2 regions of the Micromonospora sp. DT62 genome follow, and region 2 is predicted to be linked to the other one. Evidence: riboswitches for the same ligand, from Rfam matches in the RefSeq annotation. Region 2 holds a riboswitch; the other holds the start of a gene.
What was found. Region 2 has a riboswitch for thiamine pyrophosphate ahead of ACPXCB_RS27170 (ECF transporter S component). Riboswitches for the same ligand answer to the same signal wherever they lie in the genome.

Region 1: linked by a shared signal. The riboswitch ahead of ACPXCB_RS21260 (thiamine phosphate synthase) and the one ahead of ACPXCB_RS27170 (ECF transporter S component) in region 2 are both predicted to bind thiamine pyrophosphate.

What each region holds. Positions count from the first base shown of each region.
Region 1 is NZ_JBNCOB010000016.1:88,335-95,359, forward strand. Features, by position in the region: gene ACPXCB_RS21250 (aldo/keto reductase) at 1-845, shown strand, start outside; gene ACPXCB_RS21255 (DUF559 domain-containing protein) at 1,021-1,926, opposite strand; TPP riboswitch at 2,049-2,157, shown strand; gene ACPXCB_RS21260 (thiamine phosphate synthase) at 2,152-2,778, shown strand; gene thiO (glycine oxidase ThiO) at 2,772-3,881, shown strand; gene thiS (sulfur carrier protein ThiS) at 3,872-4,072, shown strand; gene ACPXCB_RS21275 (thiazole synthase) at 4,077-4,847, shown strand; partial or broken gene ACPXCB_RS21280 (thiamine phosphate synthase) at 5,000-5,602, shown strand; gene thiD (bifunctional hydroxymethylpyrimidine kinase/phosphomethylpyrimidine kinase) at 5,803-6,591, shown strand; gene thiC (phosphomethylpyrimidine synthase ThiC) at 6,609-7,025, shown strand, end outside.
Region 2 is NZ_JBNCOB010000028.1:77,546-84,570, reverse strand. Features, by position in the region: gene ACPXCB_RS27185 (alpha/beta fold hydrolase) at 1-622, opposite strand, end outside; gene ACPXCB_RS27180 (TIGR03943 family putative permease subunit) at 679-1,530, opposite strand; gene ACPXCB_RS27175 (permease) at 1,527-2,528, opposite strand; TPP riboswitch at 2,729-2,834, shown strand; gene ACPXCB_RS27170 (ECF transporter S component) at 2,908-3,501, shown strand; gene ACPXCB_RS27165 (ABC transporter ATP-binding protein) at 3,656-5,071, shown strand; gene ACPXCB_RS27160 (energy-coupling factor transporter transmembrane component T family protein) at 5,319-6,119, shown strand; gene ACPXCB_RS27155 (hypothetical protein) at 6,308-6,544, opposite strand.

The sequences.
Region 1 (7,025 bases), on a different contig from region 2:
CGGTGGTCGACGCCGCGCTCGACGCCGGGATCAACTTCTTCGACACCGCCGACATCTACGGAGAGCCGCAGGGCGGCTCCGAGGAACTGCTGGGCCAGGCGCTCAAGGGCCGGCGCGACGACGTGGTGGTGGCCACCAAGTTCGGCATGGACATGAACGGCATGAACGGCCCCGACTTCGGCGCCCGGGGCGCCCGCCGCTACATCGCCCGGGCGGTGGAGGCGTCGCTGCGCCGGCTCGGCACCGACCACATCGACCTGTACCAGATGCACGAACCCGACCCGGGCACCCCGATCGACGAGACGCTCGCCGCGCTCGACGACCTCGTCCGCGCCGGCAAGGTCCGCTACCTGGGCAACTCCAACTTCGCCGGCTGGCAGATCGCCGACGCCGACTGGGTGGCCTCGTCGAACGGCCGGTCCCGGTTCATCAGCGCACAGAACCACTACAGCCTGCTGGAGCGCGGCGTCGAGGCCGAGGTGGTGCCGGCCTGCGAGCGCTTCGGCCTCGGGCTGCTGCCGTTCTTCCCGCTCGCCAACGGGCTGCTCACCGGCAAGTACAAGCGCAACGAGGCCCCGCCGGCCGGCAGCCGCCTCGCCGGTGGCGGCCGGTACGCCCAGCGCCTCGCCGCCGCCGACTGGGACACCATCGAGGCGATCGAGGCGTACGCCGCCGAGCGGGGGCTGTCGATGCTCCAGGTGGCGATCGGCGGGCTGGCCGCCCAGCCGGCGGTGACCTCGGTGATCGCCGGCGCCACCACGCCCGAGCAGGTACGCGCCAACGCGGCGGCGGGCACCTGGCAGCCCACCGACGAGGACCTCGAAGCCCTGCGCGCGACCTTCTGATCCACGTCGACCCCGCCCGGGCAGTCACGGGTGGAACACCACGGACCCTTCCGACCCCGGGAGACGTGCTTGGTGTTCCACCCGTCGGCATCGCTCGTCGTTGTAGTGGCGCTGGTGCCGGAGCGAACGTGCCCGCTGCTGGGAGTGGAACGTCAGGGCTGTCACCGAGGGCGGGTCAGACGGCGGTGTGGCGTTCGCGCAGGGCGGCGGTGACGAGGCGTACCGTCCGGTTCCGGTGCCGGAGCACGTCGCCGGCGGTGAAGCGCAGGACGATCCAGCCGGCCGCGCGCAGCGCGTTCAGGCGGGCGACGTCCTGCCGGAACTGGACGCGCTCCCGGTGGTGGTCGCCGTCGTACTCGACCGCGACACGCAGCGTCGGCCATGCCAGATCGACCCGGCCGGCGAGCCGCCCTCGGGAGTCGCGCACGTCGTGCTGCGCCGTGGGTGGGGGCAGGCCGCTGTCGAGCAGGAGCAGCCGCAACCGGGTCTCCATCGGAGACTCGCTCAGGGGCTCGGCCAACGCCAGCACCTCCCGCAGCAGCGGCAGTCCGGGCCAACGACGACGAGCGTCGGCGTAGGCCCGTAGGGCCGGCAGCCTCACCACCCGACGGTGCAGCAGTGCGTCGACGGCCACCAGAGCCTCGGCGCGCGGCGCCTGTCGCCCGAGATCGAACGCCGTCCGCAACGGTGTGGTGACCGGTAGGCCGGCGAAGCAGGTCAGGTCGCCTTCCGGCAGGTGTGAACGGGTGACCGACAGTCGGGGATGCGGACGCAGTCTCGCCGAGCGAGGCAGGAGAACACTGACCGGCGGGTCCCGGGCCAACAGGTCGACGCCCCACAGGTACGCGGCACTCGTTCCGGCGATCGCAGCGCCAGCGGGCAGAAGCAGGGCCACCGCATCGCACCAGAGCCGATGGTCAGGAGCGCGCAGCGCGTCCCGGTGCACGTACACGTCGGGCAGCAGGCGTTGCCAGGCCGAAGCCCGCAGCATGGCGCGGGTCAGGAGGCCGTCGGCGATCGCGGCGCTGGCCCGGAACGGCAGGAAGGCCAGGCGGGGTGGCACCCGGGCGGCGGAGGGCATCCGGACAGCATCGCGTGACGGGACGGTCACGCGCCGCCCCGTCCCTCGGGTTCGGGCGGTCGATGTGAAATCGGCGTCCCGATCTTGGCGGATCCGCCGATCCGTCGTACGGTGACACCCGCAAGTGACCCACGGGAGCCCGGTGGACCGGGCTGAGAGGGGGGCTGTGAGCCCCCGACCGTCGAACCTGATCCGGGTAATGCCGGCGCAGGGAGGAGTGTTGCCGTGCCGTCCCTCGGGCGACTGCATCTCATCACCGACACCCGACCCGGGCGGGACCCGCTCACCGTGCTGCGGGCCGCCCTTGCGGTGGCCCGCGCGGAACTGGTCGTGCAGGTCCGCGTGGAGGACGACGCCACCGACCGGGAGGCGTACGACCTGACCCGCCGGGTGGTCGCGCTCTGTGCCCCGTACGACGTCACCTGCCTAGTGAACGACCGGCTGCACGTGGCGCTGGCGGCGGGTGCCGCCGGTGGGCACGTCGGCGCGGACGACCTGCCGGTCGGGGCGGCCCACGGGGTGCTCGGCGCGACCGCCGTGCTCGGCGCCACCGCCCGCGAGCCGGGGACGGCCGCCGAGGCGGTCGCCGCCGGGGCCAGCTACCTGGGCGTGGGCCCCTGTTATGTCACCGGCACCAAGGCGAGGCTGCCGGCGCCGATCGGCCCGGCCGGGGTACGCGCCGTCGCCGACGCCGTGGACGTGCCGGTCGTCGCGATCGGCGGCGTGACCGCCGCGCGGGTGCCCGCGCTGCTGGCCGCCGGGGCGTACGGGGTGGCGGTGGTGGGGGCGCTCTCCGGGGCGGCGGATCCCGCCCGGACGACGGCGGATCTGCTGGGAGCGCTGGGGTGCTGAACCGGCCGGACGTCGCCGTGGTGGGGGCGGGACCGGTCGGGCTGGCGATCGCCTGGCGCTGCGCGCAGCGCGGACTGCGGGTCGTCGTGCACGATCCCGCCCCGGGCTCCGGCGCATCCCACGTCGCCGCCGGGATGCTCGCCCCGGTCGCCGAGGCGTACTTCGGCGAGCACGAGCTGACCGGGCTGCTGACCGCCTCCGCCGCCCGCTGGCCGGCCTTCGCCGCCGAGCTGACCGCCGCCGCCGGCGTGGACGTCGGCTACCGGACCGAGGGCACGCTGATGGTCGGGCTGACCGCCGACGACCTGGCCGAGGCGCGCCGGCTGTGGGCGTACCAGCAGGGGATCGGGCTGCCGGTGACGCCGCTGCGCCCTTCGGCGCTGCGGGACCGCGAGCCGGCGCTGGCACCCCGGGTGCGCGGCGGCGCGCTCGCCGCGACCGACCACCAGGTCGACCCGCGCCGGCTCGTGCCCGCGCTGCGCACGGCCGCCGAGCGGGCCGGCGCCACGCTGGTGCCCGCCGCCGTGCGCTCCCTGTCCGAGGTGGACGCCGCGGTCACCGTGGTCGCGGCCGGCTGCGGCGCGGCGGCCCTGACGGGACTGCCCGTGCGGCCGGTGAAGGGTCAGGTGGTCCGGCTCCGCGCGCCCGGCGGCGGCGCGCCGGGCTTCCGGCACGTCATCCGGGGGTACGCCGACGGCGAGCACGTCTACCTCGTGCCCCGCGCCGACGGGGAGGTGGTGGTGGGCGCGACCGTCGAGGAACGCTCCGACACCGACGTGTCCGCCGGGGCGGTGCTGCGCCTGCTCCGCGCCGCCGTCGACCTGCTGCCCGAGCTGGCCGAGTACGACCTGGTGGAGACGCTCGCCGGCCTGCGCCCCGGGACTCCCGACAACGCCCCGATCCTCGGCCCGCTGCCCGGCCGGCCCGGCGTGCTCGCCGCCACCGGACACCACCGGCACGGCATCGTGCTCACCCCGGTCACCGCCGACCTGATCGCCGAGCTGGTCGTCACGGGTGCGGCGGACCCACTCCTCGCCCCCTTCAGCCCGGCCCGGTTCGGTCACGACTTGTCCGCATCCGAGGAGGAGCACACGTGGAACTGACGGTGAACGGTGCCGGGCGCAGCCTGCCCGGCGGCTCGACCGTGGCGGACCTGGTCCGCGCGGTCACCGACCAGCAGCGCGGCCTCGCCGTCACGGTCAACGGGGAGGTGGTGCCGCGTACGGGCTGGCCGGCGACCGTGTTACGCGACGGCGACCGCGTCGAGGTGCTCAGCGCCGCCCAGGGCGGGTGACGCGGTGAGCTTCGACCTGGGCGGCGTGAGCTTCACGTCCCGGCTGATCCTCGGCACCGGCGGCGCGGCCAACCTGCGCGTGCTGGAGGACGCCATCCGTGCCTCCGGCACCGAACTGGTCACCCTGGCCCTGCGCCGCGTCGACACCGCCCCCGGCACCGCCGGCGGGCTGCTGGACCTGCTGGACCGGTGCGGCGTACGGCTGCTGCCGAACACCGCCGGCTGCTACACGGCGGGCGAGGCGGTCAAGGTGGCCCACCTGGCTCGGGAGGCGTTCGGCACCGACTGGGTGAAGCTGGAGGTGATCGGCGACGAGCGCACGCTGCTGCCCGACGGGGTGGAGCTGCTGCGCGCCGCCGAGGAGCTCGTCGACGACGGGTTCGTCGTCTTGCCGTACACGTCGGACGACCCGATCCTGGCCCGCCGACTGGCCGACGTGGGCTGCGCCGCGGTGATGCCGGCGGGCGCGCCGATCGGCTCCGGCCTGGGCGTGTCGAACCCGCACCACATCCGGCTGATCCGGCAGGGCGTCGACGTGCCGGTGATCCTGGACGCCGGCATCGGCACCGCCTCCGACGCCGCGCTGGCCATGGAGCTGGGCTGCGACGCCGTGCTGCTCGCCAGCGCGGTCACCCGTGCCGCCGACCCGGTGGCGATGGCCACCGCGATGCGGTACGCGGTCGAGGCGGGCCGGCACGCGTACGGGGCGGGCCGGATCGCCCGGCGCTTCCACGCGCTCGCCTCCACCCCGGACGAAGGACGGCCGGACCTGTGACCCGTCCCGCCCCCGGCCCCGGTTCCGCTTCGCCCCCGGGTGCCGTTTCGGCACCCCCGGCTGTCGTTTTGGCGCTGGCTCCGGCCGTCGCGCCAGCTTCGGCTTTGAATCTTGGTACGGAAGCGCCCCTGGAGGGGCCGTTTCCTACCAAGATCTCGGGCGGGCCGGCCGGCGTCCTGTTGCTGACCGACCGGCGGCAGGCTCGGCAGCCGTTGGCCGAGGTCGTGGCGGGGGCGGTGGCCGGGGGAGTGCGGTGGGTGGTGCTGCGGGAGAAGGACCTCCCGTGGGCCGAGCGCGCCGCCCTCGCCGCCGAGCTGCGCGCGATCCTCGCCGAGGCGGGCGGCACCCTGATCGTCGCTGGCCCCGACCCGCTCGACGGCGACGCCGTGCACCTACCCGCCGCGGGACCGTACCCGCCGCCGAGGCTCGGCCTGGTGGGCCGCTCCTGCCACGACCGGGCGGAGCTGGCGCGACTGACCACGGAGGACTACGCCACCCTCTCGCCCGTCTACCCGACCAGCACCAAGCCCGGCTACGGCCCACCCCTGCGCCCCGAGGGGCTCGGCGAGCTGATCACGGCCAGCCCCGTGCCGGTTCTGGCCCTCGGCGGTGTGCAGAGCCCGGACCAGGTGACCGCCTGCGTCGAGGCGGGCGCCGTCGGCGTGGCGGTGCTCGGCGCGATCATGCGCGCCGACGACCCCGAGACAGCAGCCGCCACCCTCACGGCAGCCGCCGCCGCGGCGAGCCGGACGGGGCACGGCAGCTCAGATCCTGATGCGACGACGCGCAGCCGGCGGGACCGCACGGAGGTCCCCGGGACGGGGCTGCGGCCGACCGTGCCCACGGAGGGATCAAGCCTGACCGCCCGGAGTGGGCACGGTCGGCCGCAGCCCTCAAGCGCAACGACCGCGCAGGCCCGGCCCGTGCCCCCGTACGCCATCACGGAAGAGGAACGATGACCCCGACGACCGTGCTCACCATCGCCGGCTCCGACTCCGGCGCGGGCGCCGGCATCCAGGCCGACCTGAAGGTCTTCGCGGCCCTCGGCGCGTACGGCACCAGCGTGATCACCGCGGTCACCGCGCAGAACACGAGGGGCGTCGACGCCGTGCTGCCGCTGCCGCCGCGCACCGTCACCGAGCAGCTCGACAGTGTGCTCGCCGACTTCACCGTCCGCGCCGTCAAGACGGGGGTGCTCGGCACCCCGGCGGTCGCCGACGCGGTGGCGGACGCCGCCAAGGAAGGCCGGCTGCCGCACCTCGTCGTCGACCCGGTGCTCATCGCCACCAGCGGGCACCGGCTGGGCGTGGTCGCCGCCGTGGAGCGGCTGTTGCCGTACGCGCAGGTGGCGACGCCGAACTGCGCGGAGGCCGCGGCCATCACCGGACGCCCGGTGACCACGGTCGAGGAGATGGTGACCGCCGCCGAGGCGCTGGCCGCCGGCGGGTCGGCGCACGTGGTGGTGACCGGCGGCGACGTGGACGCCGGCGGTGAGGCGGTCGACGTGCTGCACGGCGGCGGCGTCACGACCCTGCTCCGCGCGCCGCGGGTCGACACCCGGCACAACCACGGCACCGGGTGCTCGTTCTCGGCGGCGATCGCCGTCCGGCTGGCGCTCGGCGACCCGGTGCCGACGGCGGTCGCCGCCGCCAAGGAGTACGTCCTCCGCGCGCTGACCGGCGCGCGGCACTGGGAGCTGGGCGCGGGACGCGGCCCGCTGGACCACTTCGGCTGGTCCGCTTGATCACCAGGGAGGCTGTCGTGCAGGCACGTCGCAAGGTGTACGTGGAGGGGTCCCGGCCGGACGTGCGGGTGCCGTTCGCCGAGGTGGAGCTGACCGGCGACAACCCGCCGCTGCGGCTCTACGACACCTCCGGCCCCGGCTCCGATCCGGAGGTCGGGCTGCCGCCGCTGCGTGCGGGGTGGATCGCCGAGCGCGGCGACGTCGCACCGGTGCGGGGCGCGGGCACCCCGCTCGCGGGCGCGGACGGCCGCCGCCCCACCCAGCTCGCGTACGCGCGGGCGGGCCTGGTGACGCCGGAGATGGAGTTCGTGGCGGTCCGGGAGGGGATGGCGCCGGAGTTCGTCCGGGACGAGATCGCCGCCGGTCGGGCCGTGCTGCCGCTCAACGTCAACCACCCCGAGTGCGAGCCGGCCATCATCGGCAAGGCGTTCCTG
Region 2 (7,025 bases):
CCAGGTCCCGGCGGGACATCGCGCGGTACCAGTTCAGGGCGGCGGTCAGCGCGCCCGGCTCGCGCATCGGATCCGCGTACGAGGCCACCCGCGCGTCGTCGCCGACCCCGTGCAGCATCCGGCGCAGCCCGGTCGCGCCCAGCACCAGCAGCGCCTTCTCCGCCGTGCCCGGCTTGCGGAACACCGTCATGTACGCCGAGCGCGCCTTCTGCCCCGTGTCCTCGGCCAGCGCCCACGCCATGGCGGCGGGGTGCGGCACGGAGACCGCGGTCAGCGTGCGGACCCGATCGGGATGGTGGGCCGCGACGGCCCAGGCCACGACCGCGCCCCAGTCGTGCCCCACCAGGTGCGCCGCGTCGACGCCCAGCGCGTCGAGTACGCCCACCGCGTCGGCGACCAGCTCCGGCAGCCGGTACGCCTCGACCACCTCGGGCCGCGCGCCCGGCGAGTAGCCGCGCTGGTCCGGCGCGTACGTGCGCAGGCCCGCGGCGTGCAGCGCGGGCACCACGTCGTCGAACTCCCCGCCGTGCTGGGGGAAGCCGTGCAGCAGCAGGACGGGCGTGCCGCCCTCCGGTCCGCCGACGCGGACGTCGAACGTGAACCCCCGGGCCTCGATCCGCATGATCGTGAGCCTACCCAGCGCCGCACCTGGCCGCCCGGGACTGCCGGGCCCACGGGTCACTCGTACTGTTGCCGGGGGACGGGCACCTGCCGCCAGGACTCCACGTCCAGGTAGGGAATCTCGGCGTCGTTGACCGGGTCGCGGGCGATGCGGTCGCTGTAGCGGCCCGTCACCTCGATCCAGGTGTCGTCAGCGAGCCCGTCGGGGGCCGCGCCGGTCAACCCCAGCTTGACCGGCCGCCCGTCGGCGGCGCAGCAGGAGAGCACCATCCGGGCCAGCAGCGGCCGGCCGTCGGGGCCGGTGGTGACGAAGCCGGTCAGTTGGACCCGGCGCGCGCCGATCGAGGTGCCCCGGTCGAACAGGGCCCGGGAGGCGTAGTCGAGCACGGCCACCCGCACCGGGTCGCCGGCGGGCAGCGGCGGATAGTCGGACGGCTGCTGCCGGGTGGTGACGGCGGTGCCGGCCTGCCCGGCCGCGTACGAGCCCAGGGCCGGCGGGGCGACCAGCAGCAGGCCCAGCACGGGCAGGATCAGCAGCCAGCCGACCCGCGGCTCGCGATGCCCGTGCCCGCCGTCGCCGTCGTGCCCGCCGTGCCCGCCGTCACCGTCGTACCCGCCGTCGCCCTCGTGCCCGTCGTCGCCGTCGCCGTGAGCGTCGGGGCCGGGTGTGCGCCGGGACCGCCACCCACCGGCCGGGCCGTCGTTTTGGCCGGCGGGCGTGCGCCGCAGGAGCGGGCGCAGCTCGTAGTAGAGGGTCATGACCGCGGCGGCCACCAGCAGCAGGCCGGCGGCGATCAGGAAGGGCCGCAGCCCCTCCTTGACGTAGCGCAGGTGCAGGTCGGTGAGGCTGGCCCGGACCACCGCGCCGCCGAGCAGCAGCAGGACGACCGCCTGCGCCTGCCGGTTCACAGCAGCACCGCCCCGGTCGCGGCGGCCACCGCGACGGCCACCGCGAAGGTGGTCGGGGCGAACCGCAGCGCGAACCGCCGGCCGAAGACTGCGGCCTGCATCGAGATGAGCTTGAGGTCGACCATCGGCCCCACCACCAGGAAGACCAGTCGGGAGGTCAGCGAGAACTGCGACAGCGAGGCGGCGACGAAGGCGTCCGCCTCGGAGCAGAGGGAGAGCAGCACGGCGAGCACGGCCAGCGCGAGCACCGAGAGCACCGGCTCGTCGGCGAGGGTCTGCAACCAGCGCTCCGGCACCACGACGTTGATCGTGGCGGCGGCCGCCGCGCCGATGACCAGGAAGCCGCCGGCGTGCGTGACGTCGTGCCGGACCGCCCCCCAGAACGCCCGCCCGCGCGGGCCGCCGTCCAGCTCCGGCCGGCGCGGCAGCCGGATCCAGTCGGCCCGGCCGAGGCGCAGCCACAGCCAGCCCATGACCATCGCCACGAGCAGGCTCGCGACGGCCCGGCCGAGGACCATCGCCGGGTCGTCCGGGAAGGCCACGGCGGTGGCGGTGAGCACGATCGGGTTGATCGCCGGGGCGGCGAGCAGGAACGCCAACGCGGCGGCCGGGGTGACCCCGCGCCGGATCAGCGACCCGGCGATCGGCACGGCCCCGCACTCGCAGCCGGGCAGCACCACACCGGCCGCGCTGGCCACCGGCACCGCGAGCGCGGGGTGACGCGGCAGCGCCCGGGCCCAGAACGACCGGGGCACGAAGACGGCGATCACCGCGGAGAGCAGCACCCCGAAGACCAGGAACGGCACCGCCTGCACCATGACCGAGACGAAGACGGTGGTCCAGGTCTGCAACCGGGGCGCGGAGAGGGCCCGGGCGAGCGGCTCGCGGAAGACGACCAGCAGGATCAGCAGGCCGGCGAGGACCTCCACCGACCCGACCCGCCGGTCCGGGCCGCGGGGCGCCGCCGGCTTTCCCTCGCGTACGCCCGGGGCGGCCACGCCCACCGCACCCGCGTGCGACCCGTCCGGCGCGCGGCGGTCAGCCTCGGATGTCACGTACGTGTCCCTCTGCCGGATTCCCTATGGCCGCCCGAGAGTACCGGGCCGGAATCGACGGCGTCGATCGACTGCGCTGGTGAGCTGCGGAAAGATCACTTTGCCCGATGATCTTCAAAGGTGTTAGCGTCGGGCCACAACTTCACATCCGACAGGGGAGCGCACAGCGCTGAGAGTGCGGGCACCGCCCGCAGACCCTCGAACCTGATCTGGGTAATGCCAGCGCAGGGAGTTCGGTCGACCTCCAGCCGCGTCGACGTCCGGCACGTTCCGGGCGCGGCGTGCGTCTTCTCCTGGTTCTCGTTCGGGACTGGGAGCAATCATGCGAGACAACAACACCGCCACCCGGTGGCGTACCGTCGACGTCGTCGTCGCGGCCGTGATCGCGGTGGCCTTCGGCGTCATCTTCTGGGCCTGGGGCCTGCTCTGGCGGGCCGTCGACCCGGCGTTCGCGTTCTTCCCCGCCGGCCAGGCGATCATGTACGGCGTGTGGCTGGTCCCGGCCGTCCTCGGCGGTCTGGTGATCCGCAAGCCCGGCGCGGCGCTCTTCTGCGAGGCGGTGGCGGCGACGGTCTCCGCGCTGCTCGGCTCGGAGTGGGGCGGCGTCACCATCGTCCAGGGCCTGATCCAGGGGCTCGGCGCCGAGCTGGCCTTCGCCGCGTTCCGGTACCGCTCGTTCCGGCTGCCCACCGCGCTGATCGCGGGCGCGCTGACCGGCCTCGGCGCGGCCCTGTTCGACTTCTTCGTCTGGAACAGCGAGTACGCCCTGGGCAGCTACCGGATCCCCTACGCCCTGCTCACCATCGTCAGCGCCACGATCGTCGCGGGTGCCGGCGGCTGGGCCCTGACCCGCGCCCTGGCCACCACGGGCGCCCTGGACCGCTTCCCCGCCGCCCGCAACCGCCCCCCAATCTGACCCCACCCCCTCCCCTCCCCCCACCCCTCCCCACCCCACCCCCACCCGGCCGCGTTGATCATGAAGTTATTGCCACGACACGCCGTGCCGAACGACAACAACCTCATGATCAACGCCCGCGGGCGGGCAGGAATCAAGGAAGGAGGGGGGCGGCGTGGGGGCGGTTACGTTGCGGGGGTTCGGGTGGCGGCATGCCGGGCGGCGGGCCTGGGCTGTGCGCGGGGTGGACCTGCGCGTGGAAGCCGGGGAGCGAGTACTGCTGCTGGGGCCCTCCGGGGCCGGCAAGAGCACGCTGCTCGCCGCGCTGGCCGGGCTGCTGCCCGAGGACTCGGGCGAGCAGGAGGGCACCGTCGAGATCGACGGGCTCGACCCCCGCAAGGGCCGGGAGCGGGTCGGCATCGTCTTCCAGGACCCGCAGACCCAGCTCGTGATGGCCCGCAGCGGCGACGACGTGGCGTTCGGGTTGGAGAACCGCGGCATCCCCGCCGGGGAGATCTGGCCCCGCGTCGACGAGGCGCTGACCCGGGTCGGTTTCCCGTACCCCCGGGACCGCCCCACCGCCGCGCTCTCCGGCGGCGAGCAGCAGCGGCTCGCCCTGGCCGGGGTGCTGGCCCTGCGCCCCGGCCTGCTGCTGCTCGACGAGCCGACCGCCAACCTCGACCCGACCGGCGCGGCGCTGATCCGGGCGGCGGTGGCCGGCGCGCTCGACGCCGACACCACGCTGATCCTGGTCGAACACCGCGTCGCCGAGGCGTTGCCCCTGGTCGACCGGGTGGTCGTGCTCGAACCCGGCGGCGGCGTCCGCGCCGACGGCACGCCCGAGGCCGTCTTCGGTACGCACGGCGACGCGCTCGCCGACGAGGGCGTCTGGGTGCCCGGCCGCCCGGTACCGCCCCGCCACGCGACCGCGCCCCCCGGCGACGTGCTGGTCGCCGCCGACCGGCTCGGCCTGCCGCCCCGGCTGGCCCCCGTCGACCTGGCGGTACGCGCCGGCGAGGCGCTCGCCGTCGTCGGGCCCAACGGGGCCGGCAAGTCGACCCTCGCCCTGCTGCTGGGCGGCCTGCTCAAGCCCGGGACGGGCCGGATCGCGGCGACGACGGCACTGGCCGGTGGCGACGCCCGCACTCCCCCGCACCGCTGGCGCGCCCCGGCACTGGCCCACCGGATCGGCTCGGTCTTCCAGGATCCAGAGCACCAGTTCGTCACCAACACCGTCTTCGACGAGCTGGCGCTCGGCCCGCGCCGCACCGGCCAGCCCGAGGCGGCGGTCCGGTCCACCGTCGAGACCCTGCTGTCCCGGCTGCGGTTGACGAAACTCGCCGCCGCCAACCCGTACACCCTCTCCGGCGGGGAGGCGCGGCGGCTGAGCGTGGCGACCGCCCTGGCCACCGCGCCCCGCCTGCTCGTCTGCGACGAACCGACCTTCGGCCAGGACCGGCGGACCTGGCTGGAGCTGGTGGACCTCTTCGCCGAGCTGCGCGACGCCGGGCACGGCCTGGTCGCCGTCACCCACGACCCGGAGTTCGTCGCCGCCCTGGCAGACCGCCGCCTCACCCTGGAGCGCCCGTGACCAGACCGAACGCCGCACCGGTCACCCACCCAGACCGCCACCCCACTCTGGAACGCCCGTGACCAGACCGAACGCCGCACCGGTCACCCACCCAGACCGCCACCCCACTCTGGAACGCCCGTGACCAGACCGAACGCCACACCGGTCACCCACCCAGACCGCCACCCCACCCTGGAACGCCCATGACCAGCGACCGAACCGCCGCACCGGTCACCCACCCGGACCGCCACTCCACCCTGGGTCGGGCGTGATCAGTTTCGAGCCGGTCGCCGCGCCCGAGGCGCCGCTGGCCAGGCGCAACCCGGTGGCCAAGCTCGCCGCGGCGCTGGTGTTCTCGTTCATCCTGATCGCCACCCTCGACCCGGTGGCCCCGGCCATCGCGATCGCCGTCGAGTTGGCCCTGCTGCCGCTGTTCGGGGTCCGTTTCCGGGTGTTGGCGCGGCGGGCCTGGCCGCTGCTCGTCGGCGCGGTCGGCGTGGTGGTGACGCTGGTGCTCTTCGCGGCCGAGCGCTCCGGCCGGGTCCTCGTCGAGGCCGGTCCGGTGGTGGTCACCTCCGGGGTGCTGCTCACCGCGCTCGGCCTGGTGCTGCGTATGTTCGCGGTGGCGCTGCCCGGCGTGATCGTCTTCGCCACCACCGACCCGACCGACCTGGCGGACGCGCTGATCCAGAACGCGAAGGCGCCGGCCCGGTTCGCCATCGGGGCGCTGGCCGCGTTCCGGCTCGTGCCGCTGCTGGGGCAGGAGTGGCAGATGATCTCCATGGCGCGTCGCGCCCGGGGGGTCGAGGCCGGCCGCAACCCACTGGCGAAACTTCGGTTGTTCGTGTCGACGGCCTTCGCGCTGCTCGTCGGGGCGATCCGCCGGGGCACCCGGCTGGCCGTGGCGATGGACGCCCGGGGCTTCGACGCCGGGGTCCCGCGCACCGTCGCCCGGCGACAGCGCTTCGTCGCCGCCGACGGCCTGCTGATCGCCGGCGCGGCGGTGCTCGCCGGGGCCGCGCTGACCGTCAGCGTGCTGCTCGGCACCTTCCGCCCGTTGATCGGCTGACGCCGCCCGGTGGTCGGTCGACGGACCGGGCGGAGGCGCCGACCGGGCCGGGCAGACGGCGGGCGGAGGCGCCGACCGGGCCGGGCAGACGGCGGGCGGGCCGGGGTGCAGGCGCCTGCCCGGGTGGTCGGGCGACGGGCGGGCCGGGTGGAGTCGCCGGTGATGACGGCTCCACCCGGCCGGCACCGTCAGCTGCGCCGGAAGGCGTACCGGCGGGCCTGCCCGGCCTTCTGGCCGCGCAGCGTGCCGGAGCGGCCGGCGCCGGAGACCGGCGGACCGGCCTTCGGCGCCGCCGGTCGGTCGACCGGCAGCGCCGGCACGACCGGCGCGACCGCCACCTCGTCGAGGTTGACGGGCGTCAGGTCCGCGACGGATGGCGTGGGGACGGTGGTACGGGACTTCTTCGGGTTGCGCCTGGCGGGCATCCGGTGCCTCCTCGGTCTGCGGGCCCTGCCACACCGGAGCAACGTCCGGTGACCGGGGCCCGCCTCGTTCGGCGACCGTCGCGCGACGGTCGGGCGGGATCGGGACAGCTGCCGGGATCGGCCACGAGGAGCACCGCCGCTCGACGGCAGGTGCGGAATGCGGACGCCCGGGAGCACGCGGACCCGCGGCGATGCGGCGGCGGGTCGGCTCGGAAGTGGGGCGTCAGTTGCGCATGCCCACACGCTAGCCGCCCCACCGGTCTCGCGCAGCCGAATTAAACGGCGGGGTCCGCGGCCGGCCGGTCGCGTCCCACGGAGGCCGCCCGGCGGGGTGCGGCCGGCCGGTCGCGCCCCACGGAGGCCACCCCGGCGAAGGATCTCGTCCGGCCCTCGCGTCCTGCGGGGCGACCGCCACGTGGCGGTGACGGGTGCCCGACATGCCTCCGGGACGCCCTGCCCGGCGATACGGTCGCACCGGCGG